DNA from 2 places in the Ensifer sp. SL37 genome. Region 2 is predicted to be linked to the other one. Evidence: predicted binding sites of a transcription regulator. Region 2 holds the regulator's gene; the other holds the start of a gene.
What was found. The regulator PhoB, encoded in region 2, activates phosphate uptake and scavenging genes when phosphate is short. The targets are predictions, from matches to a motif close to TGTCATNNANCTGTCAT.

Region 1 (4,950 bases), 1.5 Mb from region 2:
TTGCGCCACGCGCAGGGGCATGACCGTGCGGGTCGTCGAGCAACAAGCGATCGGTGCAGGCGCCAGCGGTGGCCTTTTGGGCGCGCTCATGCCGCATATGCCGGATCGCTGGAACGATAAGAAGCAGTTCCAATTCGACGCGCTTGTGACGCTCGAGGAAGAGATCGCGGCGCTCGAGGCGGAGACAGGCCTTTCGACCGGCTATCGGCGGACGGGTCGTTTGATCCCGCTTGCCAAGCCTCACCTGCGCGATATCGCCCTCCGGCACGAGCAGGATGCACGGAGCCATTGGCGCGCGGCCGACAGGCAGTTCCACTGGCACGTGAAGGACGACGGGCCCGAGGGCTGGCCGGGTGCTGCCGCGGCGGCGCATGGCATGGTCTTCGACACGCTCGCCGCACGGGTTTCGCCGCGTCGCATGCTTGCTGCGCTCCGCACAGCGCTCCTGCAGGCACCGAACGCCTATTTAGACGAGGGCAGGGGCGTGCGCCGGATCGAGCCGGAACGCGGCCGGGCCGAACTCGACGATGGCACCCGGATCGATTTCGAGGATTGCATCATCGCGGCCGGCGTCGGCAGTTTTCAACTGATCGACGACGTGTCGGTGCCGCTGGCGGAAACGAGCGGCACGGCTGTCAAGGGGCAGGCGGCACTGCTGCGGGCGGAGATCGATCCGGCGCTTCCGGTGATCTTTGCCGACGGCGTTTACATCATCGCGCATGACGACGGACATGTGGCGGTCGGCAGCACCAGCGAAAACAGTTTTGCCGATCCCCTGTCGACGGACGAGCAGCTGGATGAGCTGCTTCGGCGCGCCGTAGCGCTCGCGCCGCGCCTGGCAGGTGCCGAGGTGGTGGAGCGATGGGCAGGGTTGCGCCCGAAAGCGACGGGGCGCGAGCCGATGGCAGGCCGGCATCCGGACCATCCGAACGTCTCGGTCCTGACCGGCGGGTTCAAGGTGAGCTTCGGCATCGCACACCGCCTGGCGCGTTTCGTCGTCGAAGAGATCGCCGGTTCTCCGGCGATCGATATTCCCGATTCTTTCTTCTGCCGGAATCACATAGCCGCACTTCGCGAGAAACATCTTTAGGGCCGGACATGCGAAGGGCCCCGCCCGCGGCGGGACCCGAAAGATCGAAAGTCAGGCATTACATCCAGTAGGGCGGCACGCCGTAGTAGCATCACATCCAGTAGGGCGGCACGCCGTAGTAGTCGTAGACACGGCGTCCGTTTTCCGCGTTCCAGTCGTATTCTTCGGTGCCGTGATATTTCGGCGCGTTTTCGACCTGATCGCGAGTCACATCAGTGCGATAGCCGCCGAGCTTCTCGTCATAGGTCAGCTTTGCCCAAGGCAATGGATAGTGGTCTTCGCCGAGGCCGAGAAAACCGCCGAAGCCGAGCACCGCATAGGCGACGCGCCCGCTGCGCTTCTCGATGATCACGCGCTCGATCGAGCCGATGTGTTTGTCGTCGGGGCCATAGACCCTCGTGCCTTCAACCTTGTCGCTTGCGATCAGGTCGTGGGTCTCCTTGATCCGGGCGTCCTGAAGGTTCGCATTGTGATAGGTCACGCTTCTTCTCCATCCTTGTTTTCCTACCTTTTAGGAACGGGCGATGGGCCGGATGGTTCCGAAAAACGAGGGGTGACGTTCGCACCGCTGCCGCGCTCATCCCCGGCCGACTTCGTCAATCTGTCACGCAAATCACCTAAGACGCGGCCATTGGACAAGTCGGGGTGAGGGCGGAAAACCGCAGCTATTGCTCATCCTGCGCTGACGGATACCCGGAGCCAGCCGATGCGCTATGCCATTTGTTTTACGCCGCCGATGGCCGACCCGCTTTCCGCGACCGCTGCAAGCTGGCTGGGGCGCAATGTCTATTCCGGGGAACCTGCCGAGTTGCCGTCGGTCGCGGGCTTGAGCGCCGCGGATGTCGCCTATCACACGGCGGTTCCGCGACGCTTCGGCTTTCATGCAGTGATGATGTCGCCGTTCCGCCTGCATCCGGACATGACGGAACCGAAGCTTCTGAAGGCGCTGATGCATTTTGCCGGCGCCCAGACTCCGTTCGAAATCGATCGCCTGGAGGTCGCCCGCATCGGCCGATGCTTCGGGCTGATGCCGCAGGTGCCGAGCACGGCCATGCATCTGCTTGCCGCCAACGTCGTCCAGGAGTTCGACGCCTTCCGCGCGCCGCTCAGCGAAGACGAGATCGAGCGCTCCGATCCGGACAGGCTGACCGCCCCACAGTTCTCCAACTTGCACCGTTGGGGCGATCCGCATGTGATGGACGAATACCGTTTCCACATGATGCTGACCGGTCCGCTTGCGCCAGACGCGATGCGGCGGGTCGAGGCGCCGCTCCGTGACCTGTTCGAGTCCTGCCTATCAAAACCGCTTTCGATCGGCAGCCTTGCGCTGTTTGTCGAGGAGACGGGCGCACCCATGCGGGTGCATTCGCAGCACCCGCTCGGCAAGATCTCGACGAACACGCGCGCAGAGCGGGCGAAGCGGTCCGCCGCCGACCCGTCGCTGGCGCCGCAAGGCGCGGTCCGGCCGCTGCCGCTGATCGTCGCTGCGCTGATGGCGCAGCGCTAATCGGAAACGGACGCGGGCGAAGCTGCAAAGAGCAGCGCTTTCGGATAGGGCAGGCCGAGGTCCGGCATGTCCGCCGGCGCGAAGTAGCGCAGCGACTTCGTTTCGCCATCGGTGATCGGCTGCTGGGAACCGACGATCCGGCATCGATAGAGGGTAACCACATATTCGACGTGGTCGCCGTTCGGGTAGGTGTAGCGAAACGCTTCTCCGCCGAAGACGCCCAGTATCCGCTCGACCGAGACCGGATAGCCGGTTTCCTCCATGACCTCGCGGATGACCGCATCGACAGGCGTCTCGCCCGGCTCGATCGCGCCGGCCGGCAGGCTCCAGCCTTCGCCACTTGCTTTCTCCTGCAAGAGGACCCGGCCATCGGAATCGACAATGACGGCCGCCACTGACGGGCAGAGAAGCAGGCCGGAACCGACTTTTTCGCGGAGCGCTTGAATGTAGGATTTCATCTCGATGAGGGCCGTTGTCCTTGCCGATCCATTCAACGCTGTTTCGAAAAATCTCTCAACCTCGGGTTCAGCCGAATTTTTCTGGTAATTTCCGTCAGGGCCGTGGCGCTGCCGCTGCCCTGCCTCACGTCATTTCGGTATCGACAATCCGGTCGGCGGTGATACCGTTCCTAAAAATTCGAAGGGTGATTTGATGTCTGAGACTAAGTATCCGCGCGACCTCGTTGGCTACGGCCGCAATCCGCCGAAGGCAAACTGGCCGGGCGATGCGCGCATCGCCGTGCAGTTCGTGCTGAACTACGAAGAGGGCGGCGAAAGCTGCATTCTCGATGGCGACCCAGCGTCCGAGTGCCTGCTGTCGGAAATTGTCGGCGCGCAGCCCTGGGCTGGCCAGCGTAACCTCAACATGGAATCGATCTACGAATACGGTGCCCGTTCCGGCTTCTGGCGGCTGTGGCGCATGTTCACCAGCCGCAACGTCCCGCTGACCGTCTATGGCGTGACGCAGGCCATGGCGCGCAATCCGGAAGCGGTCGCTGCCATGAAGGAAGCCGGCTGGGAAATCGCCAGCCACGGTCTGCGCTGGCTGGAATACAAGGACGTGCCGGAAGAGGTCGAACGCGAGCATATCCGCGAGGTCGTCCGCCTGCACACGGAGCTCACCGGCGAGCGGCCGCTCGGCATCTACCAGGGCAAGCCTTCGGCCAATACGCTGAAACTCGTGCTGGAGGAGGGCGGGTTCCTTTACTCCTGCGACAGCTACGCCGACGAACTGCCCTACTGGGTGCCGGGTCTTTCGGCCGACAAGCCGCACCTGATCATTCCCTATACGCTTGATGCCAACGATATGCGCTTTGCGACGCCGCAGGGCTTTAACAGCGGCGACCAGTTCTTCAGCTACCTCAAGGACACATTCGACGTGCTCTACGAGGAAGGTCGCCAGGGCGACGCCAAGATGATGAATATCGGCCTTCACTGCCGTCTCGTCGGCCGCCCGGGCCGCGCTGCTGCGCTCGCTCGCTTCATCGACTACGTCATGTCGCACGACAAGGTCTGGGTGCCGCGTCGCATTGACATCGCCAACCATTGGTACCAGCACCACAAGCCGGAAGGGGCGCTCTGATGACCGACCGTGATGCCTTCGTTGCCCGTTTCGGTGGCGTGTTTGAGCACTCGCCCTGGGTTGCCGAACGCGCCTACGACCGAGCCGCGGCGACCGGGCTGACGGCGGGCACGGTGCATTCGGCGCTCTGCCAGGCCTTTCGCACGGCGCTGCCGCGCGAGAAGATGCAGGTGCTGCGCGCGCACCCCGATCTTGCCGGCAAGCTGGCGATCGCCGGTAAGCTGACGGCGGACTCGACGGCGGAGCAGGCGTCTGCCGGCCTCGACCGGCTGACACCAGAGGAGCATGAGCGCTTCACCGCGCTCAACGACGCCTACACGAAAAAATTCGGCTTCCCCTTCATCATCGCGGTGAAGGGGCTGACCAAGGGGCAAATTCTTGCCTCCTTCCAAAGCCGCATTGACAATTCGCCCGAAGAGGAATTTGAAACCGCTTGCGCACAGGTCGAGAAAATCGCCCGCCTGCGCCTGCAGTCGATGATTCCTGGAGACGAAAATGCCTGACAAAACCGTTCGATGCCTGTCCCCGCTCATGAGGAGGGCCCTCGAACTGGATCGGACATCCGCAAGCGCAAAATCGTCTTGCGAGGTCTCCGCATAATGTCGCGCCTGCTCAAAATCGAACCGCTGACACGCGAGGCCTTCGCTCCCTTCGGCACCATCATCGAAGCCGATCCGGCAACGATGCGCCACATCAACGGCGGCAACACGGAACGTTTCCACGGTCTTGCGCGTGCCGATGTCGTCGGCGACGGCGCCAATGTCATCATCAA
Region 2 (4,950 bases):
AGCGGGCAGAACCTTCGATCAGCGAATGCAGCACGTTATTGCCGTCGCCGGTCCAGGCAATCGTCTTGCCCTTTACCGGACCGCGATGCTCCTCGAAGGTCAGGATATCGGCCATGATCTGGCAGGGGTGCGTATCGTCGGTCAGGCCGTTGATGACGGGGACCGTCGCATGCTCGGCCAGTTCCAGAAGGCGGCGATGGTCGGTGGTGCGGATCATGATGGCGTCGACGTAACGTGAGAGCACCTTGGCCGTGTCGCCGATCGTCTCGGCGCGGCCGAGCTGCATTTCGGTGCCCGACAGAAACAGGGTTTCGCCGCCGAGCTGGCGCATGCCGACATCGAAGGAAACGCGGGTGCGGGTGGAGGGCTTTTCGAAGATCATCGCCAGCATCTTGCCGGCGAGCGGCTTCTCGGCAGTTCCGGCCTTGGTCGCCGCCTTTCGGACGCGCGCATCGTCGATGATCGTCCGGAGGTCGGCGGCCGTCATGGCCGAAAGATCGAGAAAATGTCTGGTGCCTGCCATCGTACTCGGTTCCTGTCTGAAAAATCGGTCCCTGGTGCGGCACGCTATCGACGTGCCCGCACGGAGGTCATTCTAACGCCTTAGTCGGCCCTGGGTCGCTACCTTCAGGCCGCGGCGTTGCCGCTTGCCTTGCGAACCGCCTCGGCGGCGCGTTCGATACGTGCGAGCCCCTCGCGCGCCTCTTCCGCCGTCACGGTCAGCGGCGGCAGAAGACGCAGGACATTTTCGCCCGCCGGCACGGCCAGGAGCTTTTCGGCGCGGATTTCCTTCAGCAGATCGGCCGAAGGGCCCTTCACCTTGATGCCCAGCATCAAACCGTCGCCGCGGATGTCCTCGATGACATCAGGGAAACGGTCCTTGAGCGACGCAAGGCCCTGGCGGAAGACCAGCGCGACATCGCGCACATGCGTCAGGAATCCGTCGGCCAGAACGACGTCGAGCACGGCGTTGCCGACGGCCATGGCCAGCGGGTTGCCGCCATATGTGGAGCCATGCGTGCCCGCCACCATACCAGATGCGGCTTCCTCAGTCGCGAGGCAGGCGCCGAACGGGAAGCCACCGCCGATACCCTTGGCGACCGCCATGATATCCGGGCGGATATCCGCCCATTCATAGGCAAACAGCTTGCCGGTACGGCCGACGCCGGTCTGGACCTCGTCGAGGATCAAGAGCAGGCCGAACTCGTCGCAGAGCGCGCGCAGTTCCTGCATGAATTCCTTGGTCGCCGGACGGATGCCGCCCTCGCCCTGGATCGGCTCGATCAGGATCGCTGCGGTTTCCTCGGTGATCGCATTCTTGACCGCGGCGATGTCGCCGAACGGAACCTGGTAGAAGCCCGGCGCCTTCGGCCCGAAACCTTCGATGTATTTCTGCTGACCACCGGCGGCGATCGTCGCGATCGTGCGGCCGTGGAAGGCGCCTTCGAAGGTGATGACGTGGAACTTCTCCGGGTGGCCCTTGGAGAAGTGGTAACGCCGTGCCGTCTTGATGGCGCATTCCAGCGCTTCCGCGCCCGAATTGGTGAAGAAGACCTTGTCGGCAAAGGTCACCGCCGTCAGCCGGCGGCCGAGGCTTTCCTGGCCCGCAATTTCATAAAGGTTGGACAGGTGCCAGACCTTGTCGGCCTGCGCCTTCAGCGCTTCGACCAGGTGCGGGTGCGCGTGGCCGAGCGAGTTCACGGCAACGCCGGCACCGAAATCGAGATAACGCGTACCGTCTTCAGCGATCAGCCAGGCGCCCTCTCCTCGCTCGAAACGCAACGGCGCGCGCATGTAGGTATCGTAAAGCGGCGTGGTTGCAGTCATGCGAGGCTCTCCTTCACTCCAGATCGACATCGATCCCGCGCCTCACGCGGGCCGATAAAAATCAAAAATGCCGCCTTTCGGCGGCGCAGGCACTATTCCCATTTCGCGCTGCAATGTCAACAAAACCAAGCCTTGCAGCGCAACATGAAGGGTCGATTCCTGGCAGCAGAAAAATCGTCCGGGAGGGCTTGCAAAAATGCAACGCTGGCCGAGCAAGTTGGGGAAAACTACGAAATCGATTCGGCCTGATTCCTGGGACTCTTGCCACAGAGTCCAGCGGTCAGTACGTTAACATTCAATTACTAGACGCATGCGGCGGACCTAGTCACCAAAAGAGTTATCGCGTTTGCAACCCCGGGGTTTAGCCGGGGTGCGGTGAGGGATTCTGCCATCCCCAACGCTGAGAACGGAGAGTGCAGAAATGAACTGGACTGACGAGCGGGTGGAGAAACTGAAGAAGCTTTGGTCCGAGGGCCTGAGCGCAAGCCAGATCGCGGCGCAGCTCGGCGGCGTCAGCCGTAACGCTGTCATCGGCAAGGTTCACCGCCTGAGCCTGCCAGGTCGCGCCAAGGCCGGCGGCAGCACCACGACGGCAGCCCGTCCGAAGCGCCCGACTTCGGCACCGCGCGCACCGAACTACGCTTCGCGCGTTTCGACCCGCCCGGTTGCACGCGCGGCCGGCGCTGTCGTTCTCAAGGAAGAAATCGAAGTCGATCTCGTTGCCGAGCAGGATTTCAGCACCCGCACCGACGTTGTCGTGCCGATGTCGCGCCGCCTCGAGCTGACCCAGCTCACCGAGCGCACCTGCAAGTGGCCGATCGGCGACCCGCTGAAGGAAGAGTTTCACTTCTGCGGCAACGATTCCCCGGAAGCCTCGCCTTACTGCACCTTCCATGCTCGGCTGGCCTACCAGCCGTCGGGGGAGCGCCGCAGGGCTCGCTAAGAAGCTGGACCGCATTGATAAAGGAAGGGGCCGATCGGCCCCTTTTTTTGTTGGCGACTTTCAGACCGCTCAGCTTTCGAGCGAATAGCCGGCGCCGCGAACGGTGCGGATGACGTCGGGCATGTTCGAGAAGTTCAGAGCCTTGCGCAGACGACCGACATGCACGTCGACGGTGCGCTCGTCGACATAGATGTCATGCCCCCAGACGCCATCCAGAAGCTGCGAGCGAGAGAAGACGCGGCCCGGCGAGGACATGAGGAACTCCAGAAGACGGAACTCGGTCGGGCCGAGGCGCACTTCGCGGCTGCGGCGATGAACGCGGTGGGTCTCGCGGTCGAGTTCGATGTCGCCGCAGCGAAGCAGCGTCGAGAGCACCTCGGGCTTTGCCCGGCGCAGCATCGCCTTGACGCGCGCCATCAGCTCCGGCGTCGAGAAGGGCTTGACCACGTAGTCGTCGGCACCCGTCGCCAGACCCCGGACGCGCTCGCTTTCCTCGCCGCGCGCCGTCAGCATGATGATCGGCAGACGTTCGGTCTCCGGACGCTGGCGCAGCCGACGGCAAAGTTCAATGCCGGAAACACCGGGCAGCATCCAGTCGAGGATAAGCAGGTCGGGCAGCCGCTCCTGAAGCCGGATCTCCGCCTCGTCGCCCCGCAGGATCGTATCGACGTCGAAGCCCTCGGCTTCCAGATTGTAACGCAGCAGAACGCTCAGCGCCTCTTCGTCTTCGACTACGGCGATTTTTGGCAACATCAGGTAACGTCTCCTTACCGCGGGCGGCCTTTGGGCTCATCGGCCCGGCCGGCGCTCAGACACTCTAAATCTGGAGCACATCCGCCGTTTTCAAAGGCGGGGCGAAAACCGCATGCTTCAGATACAGGAATTCGGGGCCGCGACCGAAGCCGCGACCGGATCAGATTTCAAGGGGCATGCATGCTTACGGCGCGCTTGGCGCTCAGTCGTTGACCGAGCCCAGCGTCGACGTGGTGTCATCCTTCGGACGCTCGCCTTCCGGCTGAGCACCCGTCGCCATGTAATAGATCGTCTCAGCGATATTGGTCGCGTGGTCGCCGATGCGCTCGATGTTCTTGGCGCAGAACAGAAGATGCGTGCAGGGCGTGATGTTGCGCGGATCTTCCATCATGTAGGTCAAGAGCTCGCGGAACAGCGAGGTGTAGATCGCGTCGATCTCCTCGTCACGCTCGCGGATGCTGTTGGCCTTTTCCGGCGAGCGCGAGGCGTAGACGTCGAGCACTTCCTTGAGCTGGACGAGAGCGAGCTCTGCCAGATGCTCGAGGCCACGGGCGAGCTTGCGCGGAATGCCGGAGCCGGCGACCGCGATCACGCGCTTGGCGGTGTTCTTGCCAAGGTCGCCGACGCGTTCCAGATCGGAGGCGATGCGGATCGACCCCATGATCTCACGCAGGTCGGCGGCGACCGGCTGACGCTTGGCGATCGTGACGATCGCCTTCTCACCGATCTGGCGCTCGGCGTCGTCGAGGACGGTGTCGTCCGAGATCACCTTCTGTGCGAGAGCCAGGTCGGAGTTGACCAGCGCGCGAACGGACTCGGCGACCATCTGTTCGGCGAGGCCGCCCATCTCCGAGATGCGGCGCGTCAGGTACTTCAGTTCTTCGTCATAGGCGGACATGATATGCATGGACATGATCGTCGATCCTTACGGGCGCTTTGCAGTTACTGTTGCAGCCTTATGCGGCCTCAGCCGAAGCGGCCCATGATGTAATCCTGGGTGCGCTGGTCATCCGGATTGGTGAACATCTTGTCGGTGTCGTTCTCCTCGACGAGATTGCCGAGGTGGAACATGGCGGTGCGCTGCGAAACGCGGGCGGCCTGCTGCATCGAGTGGGTCACGATGACGATCGTGAAGTTCGTGCGCAGCTCGTGGATGAGCTCTTCGACCTTGGCGGTCGCGATCGGATCGAGAGCCGAGCACGGCTCGTCCATGAGGATGACTTCCGGGCTGACGGCGACGGCACGCGCGATGCAGAGGCGCTGCTGCTGACCACCGGAAAGGCCGGTGCCGGGCTCCTGCAGACGATCCTTTACCTCGTTCCACAGACCGGCCTTCTGCAGGCTGGTCTCGACCACTTCGTCAAAGTCGGCCTTGGTGCGGGCAAGGCCGTGAATCCGCGGGCCGTAGGCGACGTTGTCGTAGATCG

Region 1: a site for PhoB is predicted at 1,682-1,698, ahead of OVA00_RS24185 (DUF1045 domain-containing protein). Genes of this name have one in related genera too.

Annotation. Positions count from the first base shown of each region.
Region 1 is NZ_JAPPRN010000006.1:2,500,447-2,505,396, forward strand. Features, by position in the region: gene OVA00_RS24175 (NAD(P)/FAD-dependent oxidoreductase) at 1-1,090, shown strand, start outside; gene OVA00_RS24180 (PRC-barrel domain-containing protein) at 1,182-1,571, opposite strand; gene OVA00_RS24185 (DUF1045 domain-containing protein) at 1,797-2,597, shown strand; gene OVA00_RS24190 (NUDIX domain-containing protein) at 2,594-3,055, opposite strand; gene puuE (allantoinase PuuE) at 3,249-4,178, shown strand; gene uraD (2-oxo-4-hydroxy-4-carboxy-5-ureidoimidazoline decarboxylase) at 4,178-4,681, shown strand; gene OVA00_RS24205 (ureidoglycolate lyase) at 4,778-4,950, shown strand, end outside.
Region 2 is NZ_JAPPRN010000006.1:953,076-958,025, forward strand. Features, by position in the region: gene argF (ornithine carbamoyltransferase) at 1-523, opposite strand, end outside; gene OVA00_RS16775 (aspartate aminotransferase family protein) at 628-1,827, opposite strand; gene OVA00_RS16780 (GcrA family cell cycle regulator) at 2,249-2,770, shown strand; gene phoB (phosphate regulon transcriptional regulator PhoB) at 2,840-3,523, opposite strand; gene phoU (phosphate signaling complex protein PhoU) at 3,726-4,439, opposite strand; gene pstB (phosphate ABC transporter ATP-binding protein PstB) at 4,490-4,950, opposite strand, start outside.